4 regions of the Paenibacillus sp. FSL K6-2859 genome follow, and region 3 is predicted to be linked to each of the others. Evidence: predicted binding sites of a transcription regulator. Region 3 holds the regulator's gene; each other region holds the start of a gene.
The links. Region 3 encodes LexA, which represses DNA repair genes until DNA is damaged. Its sites were predicted from a motif close to CGAACATATGTTCG; they were not measured.

Region 1: the regulator LexA is predicted to act here: its motif matches at 3,193-3,206, upstream of addB (helicase-exonuclease AddAB subunit AddB).
Region 2: the regulator LexA is predicted to act here: its motif matches at 1,814-1,827, upstream of MHB64_RS23230 (ImmA/IrrE family metallo-endopeptidase).
Region 4: the regulator LexA is predicted to act here: its motif matches at 2,095-2,108, upstream of MHB64_RS23190 (YolD-like family protein).

The regions. Positions count from the first base shown of each region.
Region 1 is NZ_JBBOYU010000001.1:5,320,339-5,328,438, reverse strand. It holds gene MHB64_RS23820 (energy-coupling factor transporter transmembrane component T family protein) at 1-483, shown strand, start outside; gene MHB64_RS23815 (Na/Pi cotransporter family protein) at 536-1,522, opposite strand; gene MHB64_RS23810 (class I SAM-dependent rRNA methyltransferase) at 1,622-3,046, shown strand; gene addB (helicase-exonuclease AddAB subunit AddB) at 3,337-6,849, shown strand; gene addA (helicase-exonuclease AddAB subunit AddA) at 6,852-8,100, shown strand, end outside.
Region 2 is NZ_JBBOYU010000001.1:5,194,679-5,202,778, forward strand. It holds gene MHB64_RS23205 (glycosyl hydrolase) at 1-31, opposite strand, end outside; gene MHB64_RS23210 (cytidine deaminase) at 206-622, opposite strand; gene MHB64_RS23215 (NucA/NucB deoxyribonuclease domain-containing protein) at 730-1,161, shown strand; gene MHB64_RS23220 (hypothetical protein) at 1,241-1,390, opposite strand; gene MHB64_RS23225 (YjfB family protein) at 1,540-1,716, shown strand; gene MHB64_RS23230 (ImmA/IrrE family metallo-endopeptidase) at 1,866-2,399, shown strand; gene MHB64_RS23235 (hypothetical protein) at 2,474-2,635, shown strand; gene MHB64_RS23240 (DUF3139 domain-containing protein) at 3,005-3,337, shown strand; gene MHB64_RS23245 (RNA polymerase sigma factor) at 3,514-4,008, shown strand; gene MHB64_RS23250 (hypothetical protein) at 4,005-4,994, shown strand; gene MHB64_RS23255 (YjcZ family sporulation protein) at 5,211-5,327, opposite strand; gene MHB64_RS23260 (YjcZ family sporulation protein) at 5,358-5,474, opposite strand; gene MHB64_RS23265 (hypothetical protein) at 5,848-6,093, opposite strand; gene MHB64_RS23270 (restriction endonuclease) at 6,301-6,918, opposite strand; gene MHB64_RS23275 (serine hydrolase domain-containing protein) at 7,156-8,100, opposite strand, start outside.
Region 3 is NZ_JBBOYU010000001.1:3,826,329-3,834,428, forward strand. It holds gene MHB64_RS16895 (HAD family hydrolase) at 1-294, opposite strand, end outside; gene MHB64_RS16900 (hypothetical protein) at 328-855, opposite strand; gene MHB64_RS16905 (DUF896 domain-containing protein) at 905-1,114, opposite strand; gene MHB64_RS16910 (LysM peptidoglycan-binding domain-containing protein) at 1,224-1,637, opposite strand; gene lexA (transcriptional repressor LexA) at 1,933-2,559, shown strand; gene MHB64_RS16920 (L,D-transpeptidase) at 2,731-3,069, shown strand; gene MHB64_RS16925 (hypothetical protein) at 3,217-3,597, shown strand; gene MHB64_RS16930 (hypothetical protein) at 3,832-4,410, shown strand; gene MHB64_RS16935 (MBL fold metallo-hydrolase) at 4,533-5,315, opposite strand; gene MHB64_RS16940 (cupin domain-containing protein) at 5,312-5,809, opposite strand; gene MHB64_RS16945 (DUF4352 domain-containing protein) at 5,945-6,568, opposite strand; gene MHB64_RS16950 (DUF5316 family protein) at 6,835-7,038, opposite strand; gene MHB64_RS16955 (hypothetical protein) at 7,247-7,891, opposite strand.
Region 4 is NZ_JBBOYU010000001.1:5,185,651-5,193,750, reverse strand. It holds gene MHB64_RS23205 (glycosyl hydrolase) at 1-517, shown strand, start outside; gene MHB64_RS23200 (PH domain-containing protein) at 600-1,088, opposite strand; gene MHB64_RS23195 (hypothetical protein) at 1,207-1,767, shown strand; gene MHB64_RS23190 (YolD-like family protein) at 2,149-2,484, shown strand; gene MHB64_RS23185 (hypothetical protein) at 2,481-2,645, opposite strand; gene MHB64_RS23180 (M15 family metallopeptidase) at 2,835-3,521, shown strand; gene MHB64_RS23175 (hypothetical protein) at 3,598-4,068, shown strand; tRNA gene MHB64_RS23170 (tRNA-Leu) at 4,228-4,313, shown strand; gene MHB64_RS23165 (helix-turn-helix domain-containing protein) at 5,085-6,005, shown strand; gene MHB64_RS23160 (glycoside hydrolase family 2 protein) at 6,183-7,952, shown strand.

The sequences.
Region 1 (8,100 bases), 1.5 Mb from region 3:
CAATTAAATATTGCCCTTAAGTATGCAGTGGTCATTCCCATGGCACTGTTGTTCCTTCTAACGACAAATCCTAGTGAATTCGCAGCGTCTTTAAACCGGATTGGTGTGAATTATAAAATTGCATATTCTGTATCGCTTGCGCTGCGGTACATTCCGGATATCCAAAGAGATTATGAGAATATTTCGTTCTCCGCTCAGGCACGGGGAATAGACATCTCTCGAAAAGAAAAGCTGCCTAAACGGCTTAAAAATATTATTTCAATTCTTATGCCTTTGATTCTGACCAGCATTGAACGCATTGAGAATATTAGTACGGCTATGGAATTACGTGGCTTTGGAACACAGAATAAACGGACTTGGTACAGCAGTCGTCCTTTCTCAAGAAATGATTATATTGCTTTGATCTTATTCGCTCTGATTGCAATCACTACGACGATAATCACTTTTTATGATGGATCGCGGTTTTATAATATTTTCGATTGAAGTATAATAGTACAGTTGTGGAAAGCTTGGGTTCAGGCGTTACAGTAACTCGTTACGATAGAAGACGTTTCTCCAGTCTTGACCATACAGGCAGGTAACATAATGGCAGTGCGATTATCGAGCAGATTATATTAAAAATAGTCTGGGCATGGGCGATCTGTGAAGAGGGGCCTCCGCCGATCCAAGCAGCGGTTGCTTGCAGGGGTCCGATAAGTGGCAGGAACAGTAGTGCACCGCCAACATTGAGTGCAACATGCGACCATGCGACGAAGACGCCAGAAGACGAGCCGCCGATGGAAGCGATGACTGCCGTGAGGCAGGTGCCGACGTTGGCGCCGAGCACGATGGCTATGCCAAGCTCTGTGGGCATGGCACCCGACGCAGCAATGCTCATAGCCATGGCAATGACCGCAGCGCTGCTATGTAGCAGGGCTGTTAAGCAGGCGCCAGCGGCGATTCCCCACAAGGCACTTGTGGCCGCATGATCCAAGAACCAAAGGAATAGGCCGCTCTCCTGAAGTGTCCCGCCGATGGACTGCATAACTGCGATTCCCCATAAGACTAAGGCGAATCCTGATATAGCCAGGCTGATGAATTGCAGCGGCTCTGATATTTTCCGGCACAGTGCTGCTGCCCGTGACGTATGAGGTAACTCGCCTGCTATAACAGCTGCTGCCCACAAACTCAGCGAGGCAGCCAGCAATGGTGTAGCCATAGTATTGATCTGAAGTCCGATGAGTTCGGTGGTCAAAGTGGTGCCGATGTTGCTACCTAAGATAATGCCAAGCGTACGAGCATAGGTGAGCAGACCGGCATTTACCATGCCGATCGTTAGTACAGTTACAGCCGTGCTGCTCTGAAGCAGGGCTGACAGTACACTGCTTGCGATCAAGCCTTTGATAGGTGTAGAGGTTGCCTTATTCAGACTTGTTGTTAACAGAGGGCCTGCAAGCTTGGACAATGCTGTCTCCATTAGCTTCATGCCAGCAAGAAAGATAACCAAACCATATATAATAGGAAAAAGCAGATCACGGAACATAGGGCATACTCCTTTGAACGAGGGTTGTACACCAATATATGAAAGTAACGAGTAGGACATGTATAAAATCATTTTTAGAAAAACAGGGAGTTGAAGTCATTGGCATCGGTTAGATTAGAACGCAATCGCAAAAAAAGATTGGAACAGGGCCATCCATGGGTCTATGCAGGTGAAGTTGCATCAGTAGAAGGAAACCCGGAAGCAGGGGGATTAGTTGATGTTCTTAATCATCAAGGCCGTTTTCTGGCGGTAGGATATTACAATCCAGCGTCGCAGATTCGGGTAAGAATTGTATCGCAGGGACCTTTGGCTATCATGGACACCGCCTTTTTCGCAGAACGGTTTACGAATTGTCTGCAACATAGAGAACGTTTCCTGCCTGGGGCGGATGCTTATCGTTTGGTTTATGGTGAAGCGGACTTTTTGCCAGGTCTGATTGTGGATCGGTTCGGCGATATTCTGGTTGTGCAGCTACTTACACTCGGAATGGACAAGTGTCGTACAGAGATTGTTGAAGCACTTGTACAGGTTATGGCACCGCGTGGTATTTACGAACGCAGTGATGTTAGTGTACGTGAACTGGAAGGGCTGGAGCAGACTACAGGTGTGCTGTACGGGGAATGCCCAAGACATGTTACTGTAAGTGAAAATGATCTGATGCTGGTAGTAGATATCGAAGAGGGCCAGAAGACCGGTTATTTCTTTGATCAGCGTGAGAATAGAGCATCCATTGCGCCTCTCATGAAAGGCTGGGGTGGACGAAGCGGAATTACACTGCAAGAAATAGAAGCAGAAGATGGCTCGTTACAAACTTTGCCGGTAAATAAGAGTGGTAAACACGTAACCTTCCCTTATTGGGATGGTGCTACAGTGCTGGAGTGCTTTTCGCATACAGGCAGTTTCACGCTGCATGCTTGCAAGTATGGCGCGAAAAAAGTAACCTGCCTTGACGTTTCCGCTCATGCTATAGAGAGTGCTAAGGTTAATGTGGAGCTAAATGGCTTTACTGATCGAGTGGAATTTGTAGTGGACGATGCTTTTGCCTACCTTCGCAATCAGGTCAAGGGGCTGGAGGAACGTTCGGAGCGGGCGACGGTTGCCAGTGGAACGGAATCAACAGTAACGACTACAAATGCTAAATCCGGAGGCAAAGCCGCCAAAACGGACACCTCCAAGCCTATGACAGCAGGTGGAGGTAGAACTTGGGATGTAGTTATCCTAGACCCTCCAGCGTTTGCGAAAACTAAAAGTGCAGTAGCAGGCGCTTGCCGTGGTTACAAGGACATCAATCTGCATGGCATGAAGCTGGTGAACGAAGGTGGATATTTGGTTACCGCAAGCTGTTCATATCATATGCAACCGGATCTATTTCTTGAGACGATTGCTGACGCAGCTAAAGATGCTGGTAAAGTACTGAGACTTGTGGAATGGCGTGCCGCAGGCAAAGACCATCCGCAGATTCTAGGTGTTAATGAAGGACACTATCTGAAGTTTGCGATTTTTGAAGTGCGGAGTAAGAAATAAGCTGGCTGTTTATATAAGTAAAGGATTTTAATCCGTAAAAGGAGTCTTCGATCGAGGACTCTTTTTACGGGTTTTTTGCTATGTTCTCAAAAGAGCTGAATTCGGGATTTACAAGATTATGATTGTAAATCATTAGAAAATACTAGCAAACGCATGTTCTGATTTGTGCAGTTATGCTATACTGAGGGGACGAGGAACGACTGAGCTTTTTCATTTGAACATTATCAAACGGTGAATATTTCACCTTGTATCTTATACATTTTCTCCGCTACGGAAGGAGTCTATCATTTATGTCGGTAACCTTTTTACTAGGCCGATCGGGCAGTGGCAAGACAACGAAAATATGGGAGTCTATCTCAACTTCATTAGAGAAGGAGCCTCTTGGTGCGCCAATCATTATTCTTGTACCGGAACAAGGCTCCTTTGGAGCAGAACGGGGGCTTCTGACCGTAGGGAATGTGAAGGGAAGCATTCGGGCGCAGACACTGAGCTTTTCTCGGCTTGCCTATCGAGTGAAACAGGAAACTGGAGGTAGCGCTAGTCTGCCGATCAGTGAAGAAGGTAAAAAGATGTTGATTTACAAAATCATCAGTCGCCGTAAAGAGGAACTGAAGTTGTTCGGTGCCTCTGCAGACAGACCGGGTTTTGTGGAACGGCTCAATCAGCTGCATACGGAGATGAAGCGTTGCTGTTTGGCTTCCTCTGATTTAGAGGAGCAGCTATCCGCAATGCGAGGCGCTATTGCAAGAAGTCCAATTCTTGAAGGCAAGCTGGATGATTTACAGCTGGTATTCAGTGAATTAGAGAAGGAGATGTCACGCCTCTATATCGATGAAGAGGATCGTTTAGCGGAACTAGCTGAGCATATTCCTGATTCCTCTTACATTCGCGGGGCGCAGATTTGGGTAGATGGGTTCCACGGCTTTACCCCGCAGGAATTCTTAGTGCTTCGAGAATTAATGCAGCAAGCATCGAAGCTGACCGTGTCCCTTACTCTTGATCGTTCGTATCCCTATGGAGATCAATTAAATGAGCTTGAATTGTTTCACCCAACTGCGGTCACTTACATTAAACTGCGTGGAATAGCTGAAGAGCTGGGCATTGATGTGTGGGACGAGCTGCTGGAGCCAGCGGTTCTTCCGCGTTTTGAAGAAAGTCCTGTTCTTGCTCATCTCGAAAGAGGATATGACCGCCGAAAGGTCTGGATGGGTGCAGATGAACTGGCAAATGAAGCGATATCTATAGGCGCAGCAGTTTCACACAGAGCAGAGGTTGAGGGAGCACTGCGTGAAATGATTAGACTGGCGCGAGATGAAGGTGCAAAATATGGTGATATGGCCGTATTGATGCGTAATATTGGAGATTACGAGCAGCTGATTAAACCGTTGTTCCAAGATTACGGAGTCCCTTTTTTTCTGGACCAGAAGGTAAATGAGCTGCACCATCCATTGGTAGAGTTTGTACGTTCCGCATTGGATGTGGTGCGTCGACGCTGGCGCTTTGAGGATGTATTCCGCTGTGTAAAGACGGAGCTTTTGCTACCACTGGACGGTAGTATTACGCGTGAGGATATGGATGCCTTAGAAAATTATGTGCTGGCTTGTGGGATTCAAGGGTATCGCTGGACGGATGGCCGTTCATGGAAAGGGATTCCTAGCTTGTCGCTGGAAGGCGGCAGACAGATGGATGAAGAACTGCTTGCTACAATGGAGCGATGCCGTGCTAGTATAACGGGTCCTCTATTTGCTTTTGAGAAACGGATACAGAAGAGTAAAAGCGGTCTTGAACTATGTACCGCAGTGTACAAGCTGCTGGATGAAACGGATGTTGCTCGAAAGCTGGAGAAACTTAGTGTCGGTTCTATGGAGAAGGGGCAACCCGAGAAGGCTAGAGAACATAGTCAGCTGTGGGGTGCAGTGCTTGATCTGCTAGATCAGATCGTCGAGATGATGGGCAACGAGAGACTTGAATTTGATGTGTTCACCGGAGTCCTAGAGACAGGACTTGCTGAGCTGAAGATGGGACTTGTTCCTCCCGCGCTCGATCAAGTACTGGTTGGTAACATGGATCGGACTCGACCAACGGGAGTTAAATACGCATTTTTGCTTGGATTTAATGAAGGTGTTGTGCCTGCGCAGTTTAAGGAAGATGGAATTCTCTCGGAAGGCGAACGCTCCGTGCTTGAGAACGCCGGTATGGAGCTTGCTCCTGGTGCTTCTCGTAAACTGCTGGACGAGCGGTTTTTGATCTATAATGCGCTAACGACAGGAAGCCGAAAGCTCTGGATTAGCTACGCCACTGCTGATGATGAGGGCAAGGCGCTTCTTCCCTCTGAGGTAATCCGTCATTTGCATAGAATGTTCCCAAGGGTGCAAGAGCATAGCTTGGCAGCACTTCCCCCAGTAGGACTACCAGAAGAAGTCAGGAATTCCATTCACCTCGGTTACATTGGTCATCCAGAACAAAGTCTTCGTGCATTGATTATGCAGCTTCGCCAGTGGCGCCAGGGGACGGAGATACCTGAATTATGGTGGGATGTGTATAACTGGTTCGCTGCTGATGATATTCGTAGTCTCGAATTGAAACGTCTGCTCAGTTCCTTGTTCTATCGTAATGTGGGAACGAAGCTAAAGCGTGGAACAAGCCTTAGATTGTACGGTGGATCGACACTGCGAGGCAGTGTGTCCCGGATGGAGAAGTTTGTTGCTTGCTCCTTCTCCCATTTTGCATCTTACGGACTTAGACTGAAGGAACGCCAGCTATATAAGCTGCAAGCACCTGATATTGGACAACTGTTCCATGCTGCGTTAAGTGACATGGCTGTAAGACTGAAAGAAGAGGGCCGCGGCTGGGGAAGCTTGTCTCCAGAGGAATGTCGGCGTGAGGCAAGTGAGACTGTAGAACGTTTATCACCGATGCTGCAGGGTGAAATTCTGATGAGCTCTAAACGTTACGGATACATCTCACGCAAGCTAAAAAATATTGTTGGACGTGCTTCTGTAATTCTGGGCGAGCATGCCCGCCGAGGCAGCTTTGAGCCGGTAGGGCTAGAGCTGGATTTTGGACCGGATAAGGAGTTGCCACCTTTAAGAATTACGCTGCCGAATGGCTGTGTGATGGAGGTTGTAGGACGGATCGACCGTGTAGACATGGCCCGTGGAGAGAATGGAATTCTTCTGCGAGTCATTGATTATAAATCGAGTCAAAAAGATCTCAAGCTGCACGAGGTGTACTATGGATTATCGCTACAGATGCTGACCTATCTGGATGTACTGCTAACGTATTCGGAGCAATGGCTCGGGCAACCGGCGCTTCCAGCAGGGACACTGTATTTCCATGTACATGACCCACTGTTAACCTCATCTAACGGGATGAACAAGGAACAAGCAGAACAAGAATTGCTGAAACGCTTCAAGATGAAGGGACTGCTTACAGCAGACCGCGAGGTTGTATCCCTGATGGATACGACTTTAGATAAAGGGTATTCTTCTATCGTGCCTGTAGCAGTAAAAGCTGATGGAAGTTTTTATAGTAGTGCTTCTGTAGCTACACCAGAGCAATGGGGGCACTTATTATCATCCGTTCGGGGAACGATCTCAGATATTGGGACACGCATTACGGAAGGTGATGTGGCGATTGAGCCATACCGGATTGGGCAAGAGACAGCCTGCACATTCTGTTCCTTTAGACCCGTCTGCCAGTTCGATGAAGCCGTGGAAGGCAATGGCTACAATAATCTGAGTAAGCCAGGGAAGGACGTTATCTGGGATCTGCTGTCCCGCAAAGGAGGAACTACACCGTGAGTATGAAGCCTGAAATAGAAGCGAAACCGGAAGGGAGCATATGGAGTGATGACCAGTGGCGCGCCATCGCTGAGAGCGGTGATGATATCCTCGTTGCTGCGGCGGCAGGTTCCGGTAAGACAGCGGTACTTGTAGAACGTATTATTCGCAAAATCAGCAAGGAAGAGAATGGCTTTAGCGTAGATAGATTGCTGGTAGCTACGTTTACCAAAGCTGCTGCTGCCGAGATGCGCCAGCGGATTAGGGAAGCACTAGACCGGGAGCTTGAGGAGAATGGAGAGAATGACCATTTACGCCGTCAGCTGTCGTTGCTCGGGAAAGCCTCGATTACAACACTACACTCCTTCTGTCTGGAAGTGATCCGGCGTTATTATCAGATCATTCCGATAGACCCCGGCTTCCGTATCCTGAACGAACATGAAGCAGAGATGATGCGGCAGGAGCTGCTTCAAGAGCTATTGGAGGAAAAATACGGTGAAGCAGGTGAAGATGGCGCGGATAGCATATTTGTGCAGCTTGCTGACTGGTTCAGTGGTGAACGCAGCGATGATGCGGTACATGCGCTCATACAGCGACTGCATGACTATGCCCGCAGCCATCCTTGGCCAGAGCAGTGGCTTCGGGATACCGCAGCTGATTTCTCATTACCAGACACAGATAGCTTAGGTCGAACTCCTTGGGTGCTAAGTATTCTTGAAGAAGCGAAGCTGACCCTTGCGGGTGCAGCCAGTCAGCTTATCCAAGGCAGGGAGATCGCGCTACAGCCGGGTGGTCCGGCGCCTTATGCCGAGAATTTGACGACTGACCTTGAGATGGTAAGTGCATTGCAGGAGGCTGTGAATGAACGGCCATGGGCAGAATTATATGATATTTTCATGGAAGTATACTTTGGAAAATTGAAAGCTTGTAAGAAGGATTCGACAGATCCTGGACTGCAGGAAATGGTTAAAGAACTGCGCGATAGTGTGAAGAAGAGTGTTTTAGATCTTCAGAAGGCGCTGTTTGGCCGTCCAGCAGATGTTTTTTTGAGAGAACTGAACGAGGCGGCTCCGCTTATGGCAGAGCTTGCGGAGACGGTGATAGCGTTCGGTGAACGTTATCGAATGGAAAAAGCAGGACGGGGTCTCGTCGACTTTAGTGATTTGGAGCATTATTGTCTGCAAATTTTGCGCCATCCTGATTCTCTACCAGGCCTTTCCCTGCCTTCTGATGCAGCGATGGAGTACCGCGCCCAATTCGATGAGGTTCTGC
Region 2 (8,100 bases), 1.4 Mb from region 3:
CAACCATATTTCGAAGATTGCGCTGTTCCATCCACTCTCACATCCTTTTAACTTTTTTAAGTTATAGTATGGGGATACTAGTGACATGAACTCAGCGAATGGACATGAAGTTGTAAATTAATTTAGGTCAGTGTAAGGAACTGCTGAATAAATTCACGGCTCCATAAAAAAAGGAGCCTAGTGGCTCCCGAGCAAACTCTCCAATTTACCTCGTATATCTCAGCGGTAGTAATTCAGAAATATCATATTTAGCTAACCGGCCGTCCTCGGATACAATAACTTTGCAGTCCTTCCCGTAATCAGCAATTAACTCACGGCACATCCCGCAGGGAGAAACTACTTTAATTTCTCTTTCCTCGCTGTCCGGATCAGAATGCCTTACCGCAACAATCGCATCAAATTCCTTGTAGCCTTCGGATATCGCTTTTCCAATCACCATCGCTTCTGCACAGACTGTAATTCGTCCCATGCTAGCTTCTACATGTACCGCTGTAAAGATTTCCCCCGTCTTAGTACGGAGCGCCGCCCCTACATGGTGCCTTTCCCATTCATAGCGTCTAGTTATAATATCTTCAGCAGAGGCTATAAGCGTCTGATCTTCAATCGTAATCAAATACTCCATATCCAATACCGTCCTCCTCTTATTTTTCCTAAGTATATTAAATCGCACTGCATTATGATATAAGATATACTATTTTAAGTTCCAAAAAAGGAGGAGCAGATTTGAAAATACAGAAACTACTCACCAGTCTCATCATTGTTGTGTTACTTGCTTTGGGCGGTTATTGGTATGAACAGAACGGAGATCCGGCAGCCCCCTCGTCCACATCCGATTCAGAAGTTGTTCAGCTGATCTTCCCATCAGATCGTTATCCTGAAACCGCTAAGCACATTCAGGACGCGATTGCCAAAGGGGAGTCCGCGACGTGCACGATTAACCGTGAGCAGGCTGAAGACAACCGCAAAGAATCCTTAAAAGGGATCCCCACCAAAAAAGGCTACGACCGCGATGAATGGCCCATGGCCATGTGTAATGAAGGCGGAAAAGGGGCCGATATTGAATACATAACCCCAAAAGATAACCGCGGCGCAGGTAGCTGGGTTGGCAATCAGTTAGAAGATTATGCGGATGGAACCCGCGTAGAATTTATGTTTAAATAATGAGCTAACGAGAACAGCGCTTCAAAAAAAGTAGCCCCATCCGGTATACCGGATGGGGCTACAATGTGCATCAGCTAGCTTAGAATAAGCAAGCTTTAGTGATGATAACCAGCAAGATGAAGAGTACCAGAATAGCTCCTGTTGAAGTCCAAGGGCTACACACCGGACCTACTGCTGCTGGGCTTACTACCGGACCTACGTTACATCCACAACCATGTTCAAATCCCATTTTCAATTCCTCCTAATGATTAATGACTACAGCACAAGATATGTAAAAAGGAGATAAGCCGTTTGGGCGAATTGGCAAACAAATGCTATTCACCTAATGAATTAGGTAGGTGCAGTCGATAAACAGGATATACACAAAGGAGGTGCAATATGGATATAGCCGCGTTATCAGTAGCAATGAGCCAGGCATCCTTAGCTCAAAATGTAGGAATACAAGTCATGAATATTGCCAAAAATCAGGCTGAAACCCAGAGTCAGACGATGGTGGAAATGCTGGGCAAAAGCGTTGCTCCGAATTTAGGAAAAACACTTGATATTAGTGTTTAATTGCATTATGCTAAGGACACACAAGAACACTCGTTCTTATGTGTCCTTATATTTTTACCCTACATAGCCCCTTGGGCTTTTCTTTTGTCTTATTATACGAACATACGATCCTATAATCGATTCTGAATGAGGTGAATGATGTGAATAACATGAAATCCTATTATCAAATGACTGCGCTGGAGAAGTGGACGGAAGATTTATACAAGCGTCTGAACCTTACTCAGCCTTCGCAAATTTCGATTGCTTATATTGCAGAACGGCTTAATATTTGGGTTCATTATTTGGATGTAAGAAGCAAGAGCATCGAAGCATCAGCGGGGATGTACACCATGTTTATTGACAACCGGCTTCCAGCCAGTCTGCAGCGGCTAGAGTTTCTCCATGAGCTCTGTCACCTGCTCCGCCATGGTACGGATCAAATATTGATGCCAGAACATTTCACGCGGGCACAGGAGGATGAATCTGAGCGATTTATTCTTTATGCAGCTATGCCCTACTCCATGATCTCCCGCATGACGTTGCCTGAGCAACGGGAAGATGCAATCAGCTATCTTGCAGCAGAATTTCAAGTACCAAACGAGCTGGCTTTACAGCGGATTGATCAAATTCAAAGACGTGTTTTTCAGGGGCAATTATTGGCCGTGATGGGAAGAAACGAAGAACGATTAACACATATTCAATAATGACTGCGGAGATAATAAGGGAGTCGCAATGAAGGACCATTATTATGGTGGAATTTCTCGCAAGGGGGATCGATATGGAAGCCATTAAAGTAATTGAATTATTGATGACTCATCCAGATTATAACGTAGATGCAGTGCACCCCGAAATTCCGGATTTTGTTGGGATCGAGTCGATTGAAGTGGATCATGAAACGGGAACCTTCTCCATTTTATTGCAAGAACCCAAAGACGACTGAAGCTGATTTGTGTAAGTTCATAATAAAAAGGCAGCAAGTATAGTATACCCAGGCAATTCTTTACCTACGCGGGTTTAACTATCGGCGGGAAATTTGCTGCCTTATTTGTAATAAAACTCTGTTAGGCGGATACAAACTGAATCACACCAATAAGAGTTAGAATGAGGAACATACCCACAACTCCCCAAATAATAAACCATAAAATTCGGAGACCTGGTAGCTTGGGACTAGCATGATTCTCTTTTCTTCTTGTTGCATCATTTTCTTCCTCCCTTCTAATGTGTAAATTACAAGATACAATAGATATGACATACCAGTCACAATATATTATCTTATAATATATACATTTTAGCTAAATGGAGGGAATTAATGAAGAAAAGAACAACAATAATTCTTATTACCTTCGTTATTATATATGGAGTCGCTTCTTTAGCGCTTCAGGCCTTCCGAAATCATATGGACAATGAAGTGATTCATTATTTGGTAGCCACGAGAGATTATAAAAATGAAGATCTTTATAAAGTACACACCCAGATTAGTAAGGCTCCCGTCGTAAGTACAACGGTGATTTTTGCAGATGAACCTAACGCAAGATACTTTTATCGAAAAGAGAAGGATCGGATTTATCAATATAGCATGGCTCTTGTAAAAGGGTTTGATCCAAAATATACATATAAACATAGTGAGGAGACCCTCCCGTAAAGGGGAACTTCTATTATAAAGGTGCGATTGTCTCAGCAGTCATGATATGGCTGCTGGGCTATCGCGCCTTTTTTTTGATTCTAACCCTTGATCTAGACGCTAACAAATTCTCTCAGGAACATAATGTGACCAAATGCCGTCCTAAATGGTGTTAAAGGTAAAGGGGGCATAGAATCATGCAACGATCCATGACCCGGCCGGGAAATCATGTGATAAAGAGTTACGAAATCTACGCAGATATGCTGTTCCGGATTGCTTTGGTCCATTTAGGCAGCCGCCAAGATGCCGAAGAAGCCACTCAGGATACCTTCATCAAACTGATAGAAAAAGCACCAAAGTTCAAAGACGCTGAACATCAGAAAGCATGGCTGATCCGGGTAATCACCAATCATTGTAAAACATTACTAGGCAGAGGCTGGCGCAAGCGCGAGGTCAAACTGGAAAATGCTGAGCCGATTTCGTTAGACACCCCCGAGGATTTGTCTCTGCTGCAGTTAGTTATGGGGATGCCTATGAAGTATAAAACCGTAATCCATCTTTATTATTACGAGGACTATCCCATCCAGGAAATCAGCAAAATTCTGCAGATTAGTCAGTCTGCCGTAAAGATGAGACTTCAGCGGGGACGGCAACTGTTAAAACTGGAGCTGGAAGGAGTGGAATCACAATGAAAGAAGATCAGTTTCGAACATTATACAAGAAAGCGGTGGATTCTATGAAACCAGGTGAAGAGATGAAAAAAGAATTGATCGACAAACTGGAGCAACAGCAGGAGCGGAAGCGTCCGCGCAAGACGGTTTATATCGCGGCAAGTATCATCCTCGCCGCCGGGATCGGCTTAGCTGCACCTAATATATGGCAGCAGTTAAATAACCAGAGTACTCAGGGGCAAATCGCTCAGGTAACTCCAGGTCCAAAGCAACCAGACAATTCTGGCACAAATGCGTCCGGAGGCATTGTCATTCCCAAGCTGGAACTTCCGGATACCAAATCTGGCGTTATGGCAGATATGATCGCTCTAGTCGTATATAAAGATAACATTTATACACAGTCTGCGACTCGAATCAACGCAGCTGATGCTGCCGCTCTGCGCGGTGACAAGCTTGGTCGTACTACAGGTGGCATCGATGAATGGAGCGGTAAAGACAAATATATTGAGTTAGCTTCTAACATCGGAGAAACGGATATCTATTCCGTAAAGGGCTATGATTCCGATTTCTTGATTATGTCCTATTCGGAAATCAACGGCGAGGTATTCGCCGAACTGTATGAGCATACAAACGGGATCACTGTAAACAGCGGCGCTGATCTATTTGGCAAGCTAAATATTGAAGGCCGAATTACTTCCGTACAATGGGAAAGCTTCGACAGTTGGAACAACGGACAGCAGCAGTACACACCGCTCGCTGACGACGAGGCGCTTAATGGCTTCTTGAAGGCACTCCAAGCAGCCAAACCGCTGGCAGCAGAGCCTCTTATCGCGCAAGGCATCTACGACAGCGAAGACCGCAAGGTTCTCTATCTCCAGCTGGAAGACAACGCCCGGGTAGAGCTGACGCTGTTTGGTCAAGGGCTAGTACATTACGGCCAGGCACCTGTATTCTTCGAAGTCGAGTCCGGGGCATTCCAGCAGCTATGGGATAGTATGAAACCATAAGGATGATGGTCGAAAACCGAGAGTACAGCGATTGCGACAACGATTTGTGACAACTTTTCGGACACTATACCCATTAGAGAAGTCTAGCTGGATACAAAAAAAGAGACGCTGTTGCAAAACCATTTCATGGCTTTGCAGCAGCGCCTTTTTGTGTTAGCTGTATGGTTTGCATTGGTAGGATGATTTTGTCGATTAATATATAGTTAGACTAACATTTTATAAACAGATAGTCTTAGAAATAATTACAAGGAGGATAAACAGTACCAAGATTGCACCGGTAGATGTAAAGGCTCCTCCGATACCACCGCCATATCCTCCAACAAATTCACCCATCATAATTCCTCCTTTGTAAATGAATGCTACTTAAAATATACAGGCCTTAGTAATGATAACCAGCAGGATAAAGAGCACCAAGATTGCACCTGTGGATGTAAAGGCTCCACCAACAAAACGTTCAGGTTCACGTTCACGTTCTCCAATACCGCATCCACCAACAAATTCGCCCATTCGTGAATTCCTCCTTTGTAATTGAATACAAATGTAGGATATGCCAGTTTTCTGATCGTGCTTGGGTATTGAGAGATGAAATTAACCCCGCTAACCAATTAAGGTAGATGGGGTATTTAATGTACACATTTATGCTAAAACCATCCTAAATTGAAATTCATTTCTCATGTAATAAACATCAGCAACCTTAACGCTCCAATTTCTGTACTGGACCCTCACAATTAATTACGCAGTCGGCCAGTTCGCCACGCCGTTCAAGCATATCCACGTGAGATTGCTTTAAGGCAGCAGATAGAATTCAAAGTCAGTTTTTAGGACTTGTAAATATTGCTCAATTTGATCACTCCTAAAAAGATAAGGTACAAAGCGCTAATCCTAATACAATAACTCCTACAATTATCACAACAACACCTTTTCTGTTTACCAAATAGTTATATCCACCAATAGATATGAGGGCTCCACACATCATTACAACCATCAAAGATTGTTGTTTCTCATTCGCAACATCATAATTATTGAACAATAATGAAATACCTAGAAGAATAGTTGCCGCACAAAAATGGACACCAAATTCTTTGAAGATTTTCTTCATTACAGTACTCCTATGTATTAAAATACCTGATCTCATTTTCTCCGCTTCATGTATTTCTTAATCAAATAAAACAAAACTAATCCTAACAATACCAAGCCAAGTATGGTGATCCATAGAATCATTGGATTCCCTACGAAAAAATATGTATTTCTGTATTGAAAATCTTCATTGTTCATCATTATAAAAACTCCTTGTACTCAGAACTATCTATTTCTTCGCAACCCATCGTTTTTCAACTTTGAAGTCCTTCTTAATTACTTTATTGCTATTCATGTAATTATCCCATGACTCCAGTATAATCCTGGGCTCTGACTCAAGGATATCCTTCGCTTTATCAATCTGCCCTGACTTGAAAAAGTTTATAATTTCTATAAGGTCACTTCTACTATGTAATCTTACGGCGTTATAACTAGCAAGCTCTTCACACGCAGAGGTATATTGATTTGAGGATATTATCATGGACTTCTTTGCCTTGTAATATCTCATGGAACTATAGACCTCTTGAACAGCTCCTAACCCTACTGGATAGGAATAACGCTTTGCCTGAACGACATTTCGAACCCCCTCCCCGTCTGTAAACACTAAGTCAGATCCAAAATCTCTGCCTCTTCTCGTTTTATATGTATCACTATAACCCATGGCCAAAAATAAACGATACAGATATTCTATAAAGCCAGTTCCGTCTTCCATTTGGTCTATGTCCTGGATCGTAATCTTAAGTGGATCAATTACTATATTTTGGGAAGGACAGCTCTTCTTCCTTGATAAAACTTTAAATACAAAAACAGCAGTAATGATAGCAAGAATAACCAACAAAATTATCATTTTTGTCAACCAGCAACCCCCATTAATATAAGAACCTCGCCAATGCCGGCGAGGTTTTTCCAAATTGCAATGCCATTACTTCCAAACCCTATAACCTTAATATAAATTATTTGGAACATTATGTATATATTATCAGTAATAAAAAGTCCTAGACTACTGTTGGTTTATTGAACTAACATTTCCCGTTAGTTGAACGATCCGAACACCAAATGAATTTGAGCTTTTGTTGTTAACCAACTACAACATTGCCTGAAATTCCTGTAACCTACTAGAAATTGAGATACTATCAGGAAATATTGCAGAGGTACAATTCAGAATTCGGAAGGCGTCTTCCTTATGGCCACCCCACGTTAATGCTTCAGTGATTCGTATAAATTCAAATTCCATTAAATAGTGTTTATCTTGTTCCATCCTCATGATGCGGTGATATTCTTCCATCGCATTGTCTACTCCATTAGATACAGCTAAAGCTGCAACTTTTTGAGCAATAGATCGCTTGATGTGGGTAATGTTCGAACCAAGCAATAGATCCAGAATTGGATAGAGAGCGCTCCCCAGCCAAACATAGTCGCAATTGGTCATAATAGAAACCGCAATATTTTCATCGGGAAGAAGGAACAGATTGCTCAAAAAACCGGTATCCCATCCTGAATGCGAGGTGATACGCAAACCCTTATATTCTCCCAGAAACCAGCCTAATCCAATCTGTGCATTTTCTTGACCGTAACTAGTTGTTGTATGTGGCTTCCACATTTCATCATAGCTGCCGGATTGTAATAATTGATAGCCATTTCCTGCAGTTCCGCGGTTTTGATGCATTAGCAGATATCGGCACATATCTCCAGCATTAGTATATAAGGTTGAACTGGGGCCATGTGCCCTGTTGTACGGAAACACATCACTAACATAGCCACCATAACCATTGGAAGTACCCAAAATATGAGGTGCAGCTAGATGAGTTTCAATTTCCAGTTTCAGAAATGAACTGGACCGCATTCCAATTGGTGTAAGAATGTTGTTTTTCATATATTCCTCAAAGCTCATTCCGCTAACTTTTGCGATCATGTCTCCCAAAATTTCATATCCGATATTACTATAGGCAAAGTTATCGCCAGGCTCGCTCAATAACTTGTGACGATAAACACCTTTTACATATCTTTCAAGACTTTGCTCATCATATTC
Region 3 (8,100 bases):
CTCTTTACGATATCCCGGTGCAAGCTGCTCCAATTGACGAAATTCCGGCTGTTCACCTGCAGTAAAGTTCCCCCAAAGTGCTTCAAACGGATTAATCCCAATCATTTTTGTAAACGGGTTCGTTTCGTAGGATTCATAAAGTCCTATGGCTTCTTTACGCACCGCAATTTCCAGCTCTTGTGGATCAATCGTATCCCCAGCGGCTTCACATGCAGAACGAAATGCTTCATTGACGCTCCGATCATCCCAGAGCAGTGTATCATCAAGGTCAAATAGTACGGCGGAAATTGGCATTACAGGTCTCCCTCTCCCATGGCTGGTTAATTTCTATTCGTGAATTACTTCAATTTGGTGAGCTTTTGCGAATGCTTCCAGTCTAGTCCCCATCGCAGTTGTATCATAACGATTCATAAGTCTGGTAAAAATCCATTTCGTGCGTTTGCCTTTATGCTTAATGACAACTGCTCCACGCGAGAGGATGATTTTCTCAATATCAGAAGCTGGCAGATAGCGTTCGCGATTGAATTTTATAGTAGATAGTCTAGCATTCTCTACCTTCAAGTACGGACGTCGGAAGAACAGAAGTGCTGCTAGTAAGTAGTACAAAACGACTCCTAACCAGTTCATAAGCATACCATTACCTTTGGCTTGGTCCACTGAACCAATCATCCAAAACATAGTACCTAGCACTAATAACACTACTGGAAATGCAATGTTACGGCCTTTAAAGGTTTCGGTGTTCTTCCCAGGAGATTTAGATTTAGATGCGTAAATCGTTTCCTTCCCCTGTTTCTTTCTTTGCTTGTTGATTTGCTGCGTGTTGCGTTGAACCATTCTTTCCCAAGAACGGGCCATATGCGTTCCCCCTAGTCATCCAGAAATATCTATGAAAAGGAACAGGGTGTTAATGCTTAAGCCCCTTGTTACCTTGTTCATGCTCATCATTATCAACCAATTCAATCGTATTCAATTGTGCTCGAAAGTTATTGCGGATATTCCCCAAATAAATTTCCCGAAGCTTGGCGCGTTCCGCCGTTTCCTCTTGATTAAGGCCTACGCTCTTCTGTTTGCGTGCCAATTCGTTAATACGCGCGACCAACTCATCAATATTCAAAACTTTCCCTCCCCTTATAAATTAATTCTAACTCTGCCATGAGAAAAAGAGCTTGTCAAGGTTTACTCCCTGCAAGCTCTTCATGTCCTCTTAATATGTTCTTAGAATATTAATAAATAGGTAAAGAGAGAATATCTCCAGCATTAATCTGACTACCTTTTATGCCATTGGATTTTTTAATTCCTTCTATATATACAGCCGTCTTCATATCAGAAGGTTTATTCTCAAGAGCAATACTCCAAAGTGTATCTCCACGTTCAACCACTACGCGCTTCTCATCCTTCATTAAAGTAGTAGATCCTGCAAATACATTACCCACTACTGTAAGTCCTGATAGTACGAGCACAATGATCAATGTCAGCTTAATAACAAAATCTCTACGGAACAAACGCATCAAGCCTTCAAGCAAAAACTCTGTGATTTCTTTAATCTGAGCTGAATAACGGGTAATAGGATTATGTCCTAAAGATTCAACCACTGGGGCTTTATCGTAGATGCTACGGTATGTACTGTATTTTAACATGAATATCATCCTCCAAACACTTGTTCTCACTTCCAAAATCATAATAACACGAACATGTGTTTTGTTCAATACTATTTTAGAACAATTGTTCTCTTTTTTTCAGAGGTCAATATTTACCATATTATTCATCTAAGAACCTGCTCTTACCATTTAGATGAAGGAAATGTAATCAATACAAGACTACCATTTATTAACTCTATCGAATTAATATTTATAATAGTTAGAACTTATGTTTGTGCGAACGGTAGTTCTATGTTATAATTTTCCCAAACATTACTATATGGGGTTGATTCCAATGTCAAAGATTTCAAGTCGCCAGCTGGCGATCCTGGAATTTATACGTAGCGAAGTCCGCAGCAAGGGTTATCCTCCTTCCGTCCGGGAGATTGGAGAAGCTGTTGGTCTTGCTTCCAGCTCCACAGTTCACGGTCATTTGGATCGGCTAGAGAAGAAGGGACTTATCCGTCGAGATCCAACGAAGCCTCGTGCGATAGAATTGCTTGGCCAAGAGGATTCTGAGAATGTGCACCATTTCGCACAAACCGTCGCTCGAATTCCTGTCGTAGGTAAGGTTACCGCCGGGGTTCCTATCACTGCTACTGAGAATATTGAAGACTACTTTCCCCTTCCAACACACTATGTTGGAGATAACAAAGTATTTATGTTATCGGTTCAAGGTGACAGTATGGTCGAAGCTGGGATTATGAATGGCGACTATGTTATTGTTCGTCAACAACAAACGGCTGATAACGGAGATATCGTTGTAGCTATGACCGAAGAAGATGAAGCAACCGTTAAGACTTTTTATAAAGAACGTGATCATATACGTCTTCAGCCGGAGAATCCGGCGTACGAGCCTCTTCGCCTTAATCGCGTGACCATTCTCGGCAGAGTTATCGGATTATTTCGAGATATCCACTAAGTATGCACTCCTACCAAAAAGGCTGTTCCGCGAATGCGGAGCAGCCTTTTTTTCTATGCATTTAGCTTAACTCCCATCCGGAACATATGTTCCCGTAGGCTAAAATGACCATTTTTAAGAATAACCGTTTAGGCATCCTGCTCATATCTTAATTAGAAAGGAGTGTGCACAATGCCAAATTACCGGATTATAGTTGATCTGACGCAGCGTATGCTTTATCTTCTTGATAACGACATTGTGATCAGGGGCTTCCCAGTCGGAATCGGTAAAATGTTAACTCAATCACCACTCGGTGAATTCACAATCATTAATAAACAACCCGATCCAGGCGGTCCATTTGGGGTCTTTTGGATGGGACTATCTAAGCCTCACTATGGGATACACGGAAATAATGATCCCTCATCCATAGGGCACGAAGTATCCCATGGTTGTATTCGTATGTACAATGAGGATGTGTTAGCACTAGCTGCGATTGTTCCAATTGGAACACTAGTAACGATCAGAAATTAAATCTATCCATAGATAAACACGCCTCACTCCTTGCTTAACGGAGGGGGCGTGTTTGTATTTATGTATTTTTGATGACCTAATAGGAATTATGTGGTTATATGTCGAATAATGTTAACAGGATTTCAAATTGAAAGGAAGTGTTTCGTTTTGAACAACTCAAAAATTAGAACCCTCGTCGATTTTAAAGTCGATGCACTTGTTAAACTCTCTGGCTTATTGTTAAATAACGATCAAGCTAGTGGAAAAAAAGTAAATCTACTCACCTCATTTGGCAGTATTCAAGGGACCATCTCCCCTTCTACCTCCAATAAAGAGGATGTTTTTGACTTAAAATCTCTAATGGATGATGTCATTGTAGATGAATACATATCTTATTTAGGTGCGGAACATCCCGATAAAAATTTCAGTTATAACTTTGTAGTCCTTAATGATGTTTCTGTTAGACCCTATGCTAGCTATGAATCTCCGATCGAATACAAACAGCTAATTGTTTATACCGATCAAATCACAGCCTTCAATTTCTTATGATTTAGACATATTTATTTTAAAAAGCTCTCAACAAAGCACTCAGCAGTTGCCCCAATTTTGCATTCAGTTTGCAAAATCGGCAGAACTCTGGGTGCTTTCTCTTTTTCTAATCAGTAGTCGTTTCCTAAATTCCCACGATTTTCGATTATAACAGATACTAGTAGAGAGGATTCAAGCATATCTTTCAATAAGCAATAAACCTTGCTCTACTGAGATCATTGGAGGTGTGGTTAGATGCTGATTTTTTTGATGTACATGTTTGGCATTTTAGGGGTAGTCTTAATGCTAAGTGCCGGTATTCTAGAATTGAAAAAACTATCTACTTCTTCTGAACTGTCTAAGCTCTTAAACGCAATCTCCTCTTTTAACATCATATTCACCAAAACATTCATTCCCCCCAATCAATCTCACTTGATCGCGCTTAACGAATCTTATAAAAAAATAGCTATAGGCACCAGCGATCCGAAAACAAGAAAAAGGGCTATAGCAAAGCTATACTCCTTCGAAAATGTATTGGGTTCAGAGATTGTCGTTAACGCACTAACCCTTTCAAAGGTATCTAAAAGACAACAAAACAGTAAAACAACTGCTTCAAGTGCGGATATTAATGTGCTTAATAGCGCTGACGAAGAGGCTGATGTTATCGAGGAACTTACGCTTAAAATATACATGAATAGCAATGAAATACCTATGTATAGCATTTCCTTCTTGCCAGGCTTATTGCCCATTCAACAATCCGACAATCAGTACAAAGAAGCTTACTCCCAGGTACAGCAATTGCATGCGTTCTTTAGGTCGATCGTATCCGAATAAACACACCTCTTTCGCCCCTTATTACTTCACTTTACTTTTCCAAATTAGAAATTTTGAAAATCTTAAGGAATGAAAAAACGGTCCTTTTGGGAGGGCCGTTTTTGCTGCAGCCAACATTTATTTTAAAACTGCACACTAAATCCGTTAAATTGATGAATACCCGTACCATGAGCGACAAGATCTCGTTCACGTAATTCACAAACTGCCTTCATAACCTCTTGCAAAATAACTGGATCTAGACCCAACGTATTATGAGAACCGAATACTTGAGATACATTTGGAATTTGTGCAATCTTTTCTAAAGAAGCCACTAAATCTGCCGGGCTAGTAGAGGGATAAAAAGCATAAATTGGCGTAATATCATACAACAAATCTCCTGTAAACAGATACCTGTTGGCATGATCAAAGATGCTAATATGACCTGGTGAATGACCCGGTGTGTGGTAAATTTCTAATCTACGCCCGCCTAAATCAAGCACATCTCCCTCTCGCAATAGAGCAGTTGGTTTCCCTTGAAAAGGCGTATACGTATTAGGATCAAACGTCTCAGGAACAGGTAGAGTAATATCTCGGCTCATATCTTTTCTGATCTGGGCAAGGGACAAACCTCGTATTCCATTAATTAGCCAATCCTCATCCTCTTTATGAACATAGATCGTCTCAAATTGTCCATGACTGCCTATATGGTCTGCATGCACATGCGTAGTGATGACAGCGATAGGTAAATCCGTTAACTGATCCGTTATTCTTTTTATATTATCGATGCCTAATCCCGTATCAATCAACACCGCTTGCCCTTCCCCTAACAGCAAAAAAGAGTGTACCTTTTCCCAATGTCCATATTCACTGATTGCATAAGTAAGTGGATCAATTTTCGTGACTGTGAACCATCGATCTTGAATCAAGTATGATCCTCCATTCCGTTCCATTTCTCCCTTACCTGCTCTTCACCTTTATAATAGTCTGCTTGTTGATCTGCCTGATAAATTTCTTGATAGGGGAGAATGTTGATTTTACCTGAGTCCGGATATTCGCAAACATCTATGCCCTGGTTCGTTCGGAGATCAAGATACTTGCAAGGTGCATCCGTATGATTATAAAGTTGATGCGCTCCTTCAGGTCCCATTTCAAAAAATAGCACATCACCTTCAGAAACCTCAGTAAAACCCTCGGGAGTTCTTAACATCGCTTTTCCCGTCAAAATCACAAATATTTCTTCAGCGTTTCTATGAAAATGATAAGGAAAGGAATACTTATCTGGATCAAGCGATCTTATGTCGAAGACAAGATATTTAGAATTAGCGATCTCAGCTAACCTCTCACTCGTATGCCAAGCAAACTCAGGGATCGGTGATAACTTTTGCTTAAACGAAACTGTATTTTCATTAAAAATCTTCACCAAATATAACACCCCTCATCCTTTATGCCGTTCTTTCAATATAATCGGTTTGGTACTTTATGTAAATGATGATTATTAGGTTTAACAATGAAAAAGCCCCGCCAGCTTTGGCGAGACTCTTATATGTGAGATATCCTATTTATTTTGAAGAACGATTTTGATTTCTCCATCTGAACTAAAACTTAAAACCGTAAAATCAGTATTGATTTCAAGTTCTTTCCAATCCTTAGGAAGCTGGTAAGCTAGTTTGCCACGAATTTTCTTTCCCGCAGCTAAAGCGCCGTCCATTGTTCCTATTTGACTATCCAAAGTATGAGCCATGAGATCTTCATTTATGGAGAAGCTGTCTTGATACGCATTGAACATTAGCATGGAGCTTACCATATAATCTTTACTGGAAATATTCTCAAGTATAATTCCGATTTCTACAAACTCATTCCCCTCTGATGGTTTTACATAATCGTTTCCCTTAGGCTTATCAAGAGATTCAACTGTAAGCTTAAAATTCTTAGTTGTGATGGTTTGTCCAACTTCAGTTATCATCGTTTCTTTTGGCTCTTCAGTAGGCTTGCTGGTAGGCTTTTCCGTTTCGACCGGTTTCTCTGTTGCTGCAGTATCATCTACCTTTGCCACTGCTGGTTCTGATTTTGATACTGTAGGTTCACTATCATTCCCCTGTGATCCAATCACCCCTATTACAACAAAAACAATAATAAGCCAAAACCACCATTTTTTAAAAAAAGGTTTCTTTGTTTTCAATATTCTACTTCCTCTCAGATAATATCCATTTCTAACTTTTGCTAGGAAAATATACCCATATTATCCTATGAAAGATATACCTTTGCAAGAAAAATATAAAATAATGTCAGATGATAAGAATAATTGTGACTGTTATATTAAATTCCATTTTACTAGAACTATAAATATAAAATACCTCAACGGCAAAGACATCAAGGGTCTAAAGGTTCTTGTAAAAAGTCATGTATTGCACTCTTTACCACGCTTGAACTTGAGTGAAGTAAAGATCACAAGAAATATAAGAGTCCAGCTATAACCAAGGAGAGAATCCCTCCTAAAGCAGTCCAATTCGCTACTTTGTTTTTAATTTTACGGTCTTCTTTGGATTCCGAATAAAAATTCCCTCTTTGCTGAGTACCTGTCGTAAATCCTCCAACACATATACCAGAGATCACAAAAAAAGCCAGTCCTATATATATGAATATGCGCATATTAGTGCTCCTCCCAGGAAAGTATTGTATATCTATATATAAGATATTCTAACATTATTCTCCACTACTAATCGGAAAAGTTAAAATGATGTATGGGTATTCTCCTTTTCCATTCGATGGCATGAAGCCGACTCACATACTCATCCCTGACCCGTTTCGTATTGGTGCGCAACAAAAGACCATACCCGATTGAGTATGGTGATAGGATCTATTCTAGACTTAAGGCATTAAGAGGATCGACCCATCCTATTACGATTCCGTTGTCAAAATTAACAATAGATGAACCAAAAAACCATGTGTCTCCATCATTAATTATAGAGCTTGGTGTTCCCATAGACTTTTTAACTGTTTCTTTAGTATCACCGAGTCCAAACTTTGTGATTCCAATTGAGCTAATTGATGCTTCCTTACTACTGGCTATGAATTCTGATGCAGATTCTGTCCCTCTGTCTCTATTCCTTACTGCATCAAACACTGATGTTCCATCTTCATATGTTGGATTTGGTTCGCTTGCAGTTTCAGTAATCAACTGATTTCTCCCATGATCTAATTCTGCCTGTACACTTTCTATAACACTTTCTTTGATTTGTTCATTCTGTGAATTTATCGCTTCTAATATTTCATTCTTATAGCTTTCAAACTCACTTAATTTTTCATCTATATTGCCAACAGTGGACCAAGAGTCGCTAAAAAGTATCTTTGTTTCCCCTGTTATTCGATTGATCAATACCGGAAATTTTTGATCGAGTTTATCATACTTATATATTCCAGGGTAGATGAAAATTCCAAAGGCTACAATACATATTATTATAAATACGTACTTAAATATTTGCTGAATCTTAGGTTTCCACATTAATGAATTCCCCTTATGTATCCACATCGGTTGCGGTATTTACTATATCATCTGTAATCTAAACATTTCCTAACAATAACTGTAATCCGGACGATATTTGATTTGCAATCCTAAACCAAATATTGTAATTATAAAAAAGAAGAGAAAGACGCCGTGAGGAAAGGCAGGGTACGATTAAAGCTGTGTCCGTCATCATCACTTTATTCACA
Region 4 (8,100 bases), 1.4 Mb from region 3:
TAGAGCCTTTATGAACGACAGCTTTGTATTCACACGGGAAGAGTATGCTGCTGAGGCGGCAATTGTGGAAGCTATGGGAGATAGTGTGCTGCAGAGTGGACTATGGGGACAATATTACAATAATATGACCCTTAGCGGCGCTCCTGCGCTGACGCGAACGGATGCTAACATCCAATTTTCGTGGAAACAGGGTTCGCCTGATCCAGCCATTCGCATCGACGCTTTTTCAATACGGTGGAGTGGTAAGCTTACTGCAGCCTATAGTGAAACCTATACCCTTTACACCTCCTCTGATGACGGGGTGCGGGTGTGGATTGATGGTGGGCTGATCATTGACAGTTGGGTGAATCAGAGTGGGCAAGAGCGAAAAGGCAGTGTGAATCTGATTGCAGGCAAGCTGCATGAAATAAAAGTGGAGTACTATGAGAATGTGGGAGACGCGCGGATTGTATTGCAGTGGGAAAGTCCTAGCCAACCCAAAGGGGTTATTCCAGCTGGAGCATTTTATCTTCCTTAAGGCGATATCCGAACGGATTCGAGCATCCGAATATTAGCAAAAAAGCCCCGGATTCCGGGGCTTTTTTTAATGTGAAAAAATCTCAGATTTGTTCACGGTAGCTAATGTTGTTGGCGATCTTCTCGTCACGAACAGCTTTGCGCAGAACATCTTTGACGGTTTGAGCATCATGAATTTTTCGGAAAAGAAGCTGAGGTGCTGAGGCATCATCTGAAAATACAGTTAATGTACCGATGCCGAGCATCCGGTCCATGATAGATTGTGCTACGGATAAATCGCGTACACGCAGTAATTCGATCTCTTCGACATTTTTACCGATAAGTCCGGTCTTTACCATAATGCGCTGGCTTGTAATGGTGTACGTAGTAGTGTTTAGGCGTACGATTCCTTTGAGGCGATCAGAGATACTGGCTGGTTTGCCTTTCCAGAGAACGACTTCTTGAGTAGCATTTGGATTTGCTGATGGACGGCGGGCGGTCACTGGAGCGGTGCCGTCCATGCTAGTTCCGCATTCTCCACAAAATTTAGCGCCCTGCTTATATTCTGATCCGCAGGTTGTGCAATAAGGCATAAATACCTCTCCTTCCCTGATTACAATTAAAATAATTATAACATAATAGTCGTTTTACATAAATTTCATTTGCGCTTTACACAAACCGACATTATTCTGTTAAGTGGAGGGATAAATAATGAAAAAAGTGTTACTAATAGGAACGCTAATGCTGACTGTCATCCTTAGCGCCTGCAGCAATAATAATTCAACTTCATCGGCACCTGCCTCGGAAGAAGAAGTGCAGGAAACCGTGCAAAACTTCTACAATGAAATGTCTAAACTTGATGAATTAGGAAAATCATCTTTAGCGGAGTTCAACGAAGCTATTGCTGCTTATTCAGCAGGAGACCTTTCGGACAGGCAGCTGGAGAAGAAGATTAACGAATTCCAGAAGACCGCAACAGACCTATCCAATCAGGCTGAAAAAGTGAAAATTTCCTCTAGCTTGCCCGAAGACATTCGTAAGCTGCTTGATGAGTCTAAGATTGCTTTTCAAAGTGCTTATTCTCTAAAAGAACAGGCCTCTCAAGGTGCTGATTCCGCAGAGGTCACTGCTGAGAAGTTCGAGGAATTGAATCAGAACGCTGACGTCGCGATGCTATACGGCATTTCCAAGCTTAATGAAGCAAGAGAAGCAACAGGACTCATCGATGCTGATGGTCAATCCACCGCTGAATCAGAGAAAGTTCAAGAATAGATCGGAAGTTAGACGCTGAACAGTTCAACTGTCAGCGTCTTTTTGATGCGATGTTGAGCTTGAGTAGAGGTAACACTGATAATCCTATAAATAAACCAGCTACGATTCCTTTTGTGAGGTCTGAGAGGGTACTGCTTCGATATACGAGGGGGTATAGACACAGGAATAATACAGGGATTAGGATGAGCAGGGCATTGTTTTTTTTCAAGTGGAAAGCTCCTCTCAATTAGATATACAGTATTATACAACTTTTAAATGAAGAGGAGGATTTATAAAAGGTATCTTTTTCCTGATTATTGATTATTCAGCGAAGGTGTGGATATAATACAAACATACGTTCGTGCATAGCGGAATAAGTATAGAAATTAGGGAGGGGATACCATGGGCAAAAAGCTGGAGAAAAACGGACTTTGGGAAAGCAGTCGCATGATGCTGCCGGAGCACAAGGTAAGAATTATTAGGGATGAACGGGAGACGCTGCGCCGCATCAAGCCTATTCTTGATGAGCAGAAGCTGGAGGAGATCGAATGTACACTGGCCTTATCGTTACGGAGTCATGTGCGCGTCACTGCTGTGCTGTTTGATCCTTTTGAGAATAAGACAATAAGTGGTTTTGTGACTTCCATTCACACCCACTCGCGTGAGTTTAAGCTGCAGTGGGCGGAGGAATGGAAGTGGATCAATGTAGATGACCTCGTGGAGGTTTACATCGTCTAATGCTGAGAACCGCTGACTTCACTTTTTTCATAAGCAATTAGGGTCACCGTTGGGTTGCCGGTCAGATGTGCAATGGAAGCTTCGGCATTTCGAATAATTTCGAGCGCTTCTTCCTGCTCGCTCAGGGCAGCAACTTTATAGCTATCGCTATGAATGTCCATATGTGTTCCCACCTTTCGCTAATATTTTGCCCTTTTTTGTGGAATTGATCCAAGGTGGAGAAGCTATGAATAAGTGCTTTTCAGGGGAGATCTCGGGGATACCGGGGTCTTTTTTTGCTGATGCAAGCAGGGGTATTAGTACAAGCGAATGGGGGAGCGGGATCATTGATTATACCAAGGGGTGATTCTATGCTGACTTTAGATCAAGTGAGGGACAAATCGGCGGCGAGGCTTGTTGGGCTTCATCCTGTTTTGGCAGCAGGGGCGAAGGCTTTGATTCAGCAAAGCTATGCCAGAGGAGTGCCCATCGTTATTACTCAGGGGTTACGGTCGATTGCTGAACAAAATGCCTTGTATGCGCAGGGGAGAAGTAAGCCTGGACCTATAGTTACCAACGCCAAGGGTGGAACCAGCTATCATAATTATGGCCTTGCGTTTGACTTTGCGCTTTTGCTGCCGGATGGAAAAAGTCTTTCCTGGGATATGAATCGTGATGGTGATAAAGATAAAATTGCGGACTGGCAAGAGGTTGTACAGGTGGGAAAACAGCTAGGGCTTGAGTGGGGAGGAGACTGGACGTCTTTTAAAGATTATTCACATCTGCAAATGGCCTTCGGCTTAACCACGACTCAACTTCGGGCAGGTAAACGTCCTACGACGGATCAGGTCAATGAAGCTTTAAAAAGGATTACTGGGGAGGATGAGCAGGTGAACAAAGACGTTAAAGTAACAATAACCTTAAACGGTTCTAAACTTACGGATGGTGTTCTTGATACCGGCATAACGTATGTACCCGTACGTGCTCTAGCTGAGGCGCTTGGAGCAAAGGTTACGTATGACGCAGCGAGTAAGACAGTGAACGTAGTAAAAGAGTAAAGCTAATCATGTATAGACAGTGCCACCCAAGGGGAAGTTATCAATGATAACTAACCATAAAGGGAGGCATAACGTTGTGAATAAGCTAATAACAAGCCTTGCATGCTGCACTGTACTGTCATTGAGTATAATGGGAGCTAGTTACGCTAATCCAATCGGGTCAGCCGCATTAGGCGGTATCCCGAACGCGAATACGGGCATGGATGGTACCATGAATAACACTCGGATGATGAATACGGAAGGCAATCTAATGAACGGTACTACGGGAACGATGAATCAGCATGAGAGCATTATGAGAGATAAGATTCGCACAGGGGAAAATTATAGACCTAACACCACTAACTACAATGACAACTACACCCGGGATAACTACAACAGAAATACGGTAACTCCACTATCCAACACTACAACAGACGGTAAATATCGGGCAACCAGCACAACTACGAATACTGGAACTACCAGCAGAGGATCTAACTGGGGCTGGCTCGGATTGTTTGGACTCTTGGGTCTTGTCGGAATGAGAAGCAGAAGTGACGAACGCAGATAAACGACATGCTTAATAACCCGTGTCGGCATATGCTGGAACGGGTTATTTTTATGGCATAAATATTTTTTCGAAAAAGTATTGCACGTTATCGAAATTCGTGATATTATATTTCTTGTCGCTTAATACATAAACAACGTATGGAGCAACAACACATAATATGCCGGGGTGGCGGAACAGGCAGACGCACAGGACTTAAAATCCTGCGGTACGTGAGTACCGTACGGGTTCGACCCCCGTCCTCGGCATCACAGTGAAAACCTTGAGAAATCAAGGTTTTTTTGTTTTTCTTAAAGGAAAGCTTCTATAATAAGCTAGGGTTCTGTGTGTCTGGAAATAACATTCGAGTATACAGGACTCAAGGTCATAATACTCCTTTTCAGTGCTTGTATAATAACAAGTTCTAGAAGGGGGTTTTTATTATGGTTAGAATTAAACAAATTAAGAACAACAAAGCAGTGGTATAGACAGAAGCGTTGTCGCAATTTTTGTTCTGGAAGAAAGAACAGGAAGCCAGCGAACAAACAAGGATTATGAATAACATGTGCGGCTTTTCTTCAAGAGGTACAGCAACTCATTCGAGACTGTAGAACATCTGAAAAACAATCTGTTTGAATATCTTGGGCAAGAAGGCATTAAGCCATGTACCTATAACAATCGTCAAGTTACGAACCTGCCCTGCAGCGAAAGGAAATACGCCAGTGTTTGTCGAATCGGTAAGGGAAAAGCAATGGCTCGGCCGGCGTTTATTATTAGGCGGTACGCTGCTGCAGGTGACAGTTATTGTGACCGCTGTGTTATGATTACACTGCTCAAACCAGATATTTTCTGATTAAAGCCGATTTAATGAGGGGAATGTTGTATTTTGTGCAGGAATTTAAATCGAAATAGTGAATTTGCTTTCTTCCCGTTCCATCGCAGTTACATCATTGCCAAAAAGGGGAAATAAGAGTTCAAAAGTTCAATGTTATAGTTCAAATAGATAGCAAAGCGGAGTGATCGATATTCTGGAATTATCCATGGAACATCTTGATGATCTGGTGAAAGTGACACATGCGCTGTCTACGGAGCTTAGATTGAGAATGCTGGAGTTGTTGAACATCCGAAGAATGAATGTAGTGGAGCTGGCTGAAGCGCTGGAGATACCGGTATCCACCGCCGCTTCGAATGTGAAGGTGCTGGAACAAGCCAAGCTGATTGAGACCGAGCTGCTGCCTGCTTCGCGCGGAGCCATGAAGGTCTGTAGCCGCATCTATGATGATATCAAGATCGTCATAAATGTACCGGAACGTCGTGCGCAGGCGGATCAAGGCGATTATTGCTATGAAATTGAGATGCCGATCGGTAACTTCACAGCTTGTGAAGCAGCGCCAACCTGCGGCATGGTTAGTGAGACAGGGCCGATTATTGTGGAGGACTCGCCGGCGGGCTTTTTCCATCCTGACAAGGTTCATGCCCAGCTACTCTGGCTGCGCAAGGGCTATCTCGAGTACCGCTATCCGCTGGAAATTCCGCAAGGGGCTGCCATCCGCCTGATTCAGTTCTCGATGGAAATCTGTTCCGAGGCGCCGAATTATGAGAATGACTGGCCTTCGGATATTACGCTGTGGATCAATAATGTGGAGGTTGGTACCTGGACGTCGCCCGGTGATTTCGGCGGCAGACGCGGGAAGCTGAATCCTTCCTGGTGGCTCGATACGGGAACGCAATTCGGCTCGCTCAAGACCTGGAGTGTAGACAACACCCGCAGCACCATTGACCACCAAGAGATATCAACCGTCAATCTAAGCCAACTGAGGCTTACTAAGCAGAACCATGTGGATCTGCGGGTGGGTGTGAAGGAGAATGCGGTATTCAAGGGCGGAATGAATCTGTTCGGCAAAAAGTTCGGCGATTATGAACAGGATCTGGTGATGAAGATTTTTTATACCGTACAGTAATCAGCAGTAATTGATTCTGACAGCAAAGTGATGAACATGCGAAGAACCTGATGCCATAGGCAAAGGTTCTTTTTTCTATGCATTCTACGATTGACATTTCAGAAGATTCTGTAATAATTAATACATAATTATTGTAATAAAACAAAAATATTGTTCATAAGGAGCGTGTGCAGTTTAATGGCAACCCAGCACTATATCAAGGATTATCCGCGGCCGCAGTTCGTCCGTAACGACTGGCAGAGCCTTAACGGGGAATGGGATTTCCGGTTTGATAATGACAACATTGGCGAGCGGGACAAATGGAATGAGCATCTGCACGGGGATTTGAAGATACAGGTTCCTTTCACTTATGAGACGCAGGCCAGCGGAATCGGCGAGACCGCCTTCCATCCTTATGTATGGTATGAGCGGGAACTGAAGCTTCCTGCTGATTTGAACGGTAAGCGAGTGATACTCAATTTCCAGGCAGTCGATTATACCGCTAAGGTATGGGTTAATGGCTGCTTCGCCGGTGGGCATCAAGGCGGTTATGCGGCCTTTTCGCTGGATATTACCGATTATGTGAACACTGGTGCAGGAGTGTACAACCGGCTGATAGTCAAAGCGGAAGACAGCCAGAGCTGTACACAGCCGCGGGGCAAGCAGCGCTGGGTGGATGAGAACTTCGAGTGCTTCTATGTGCAGACAACGGGAATCTGGCAAAGTGCGTGGATAGAGTATGTATCGCCCTCCTATCTCAAGGCTGTCAAAATCACGCCGGATCTTGATAACCGCTCGGTACGTTTTGAATATCAGACACAGGCAGCGGAGGATAATCTCCGCCTGGAGACCCGGATCAGCACGCAGCAGAAGACATTTAAGCAGGTCTCGCTGCATGTAGACCGGGCCTGGCTGCAGCTGGATGTGGAGCTGACCCATGAAGCGAATGGCCCGTGGAAGCTGCAGTCATGGTCACCTGCGGCACCGGCGCTGTACGAAGTGGAGTTTATTTTATATAAAGATGATCTGGTCATTGACCGGGTATATTCCTACTTCGGCCTCCGCAAAATTTCCATCGAACAAGGCAAGGTGCTGCTTAACAATACGCCTATGTATCAGCGGCTGATTCTGGATCAGGGCTATTGGCCGGAAAGCCACTTGACCCCGCCGTCAGAAGAGGCGCTGATTGCCGATATCGACGCAATTCTGGCTATGGGTTATAACGGCGTGCGTAAGCATATGAAGATCGAGGATGCCCGGTTCCTCTACTGGTGTGATGTGAAAGGCCTGTTGGTTTGGTCGGAGATGGCGGCGACTTTCGAGTTCAATGATGAGGCAGTGGAGAGCTTTACGAATGAATGGACAGAGATTGTGCGCCAGCAGTATAACCATCCTTCAATTATCACCTGGGTGCCTTTTAACGAATCCTGGGGTATTCCGCAAGTCTACACGAATAAGCAGCAGCAGAAATTTACGGAAGCCATTTATCATCTGACCAAAGCTATTGATCCTAATCGTCCGGTCATTGTGAATGACGGCTGGGAGCATACAATCAGTGACATCATCACCCTGCATGATTATGAGCAGAGCGGAGATGCCTTGCTAGAGCGTTATGCTGACTCCGGCAGCGTACTAGGCGGAGGATTATCTTTCAACAACTGGAAATATGTGATGGCAAAAGGCTATGAATACCGCAGCCAGCCGGTGATGGTCAGTGAATTCGGGGGCATTGCTTTTAATTCCGACGAAGGCTGGGGCTACGGAGAGCAGGTAAGTAATGAGGAGGCGTTCATCGGGCGGTTCAGCAAGATTACGCAGGCAATCAAGGACACGCCTTATATTTGCGGATACTGCTACACGCAGATTACGGATGTCCAGCAGGAAGTGAACGGACTGCTAACAGCGGACCGGACGCCGAAAATTCCTCTGGAAGTGATCCGGAAGATCAATTTGTCAGCAGCAGAATAATCATAACTTTGTTGCCTAAAAAACGGTCAATTATCGGTTCAATGACAAGGTGAAGCAGATTAGAATCTTGTTTGAAAGCACTTACATATGAGTGCGTTCAACAGGTTTCATAATTGAAGATCAAGAGGAGGGGCTTATTTGTTGAAAA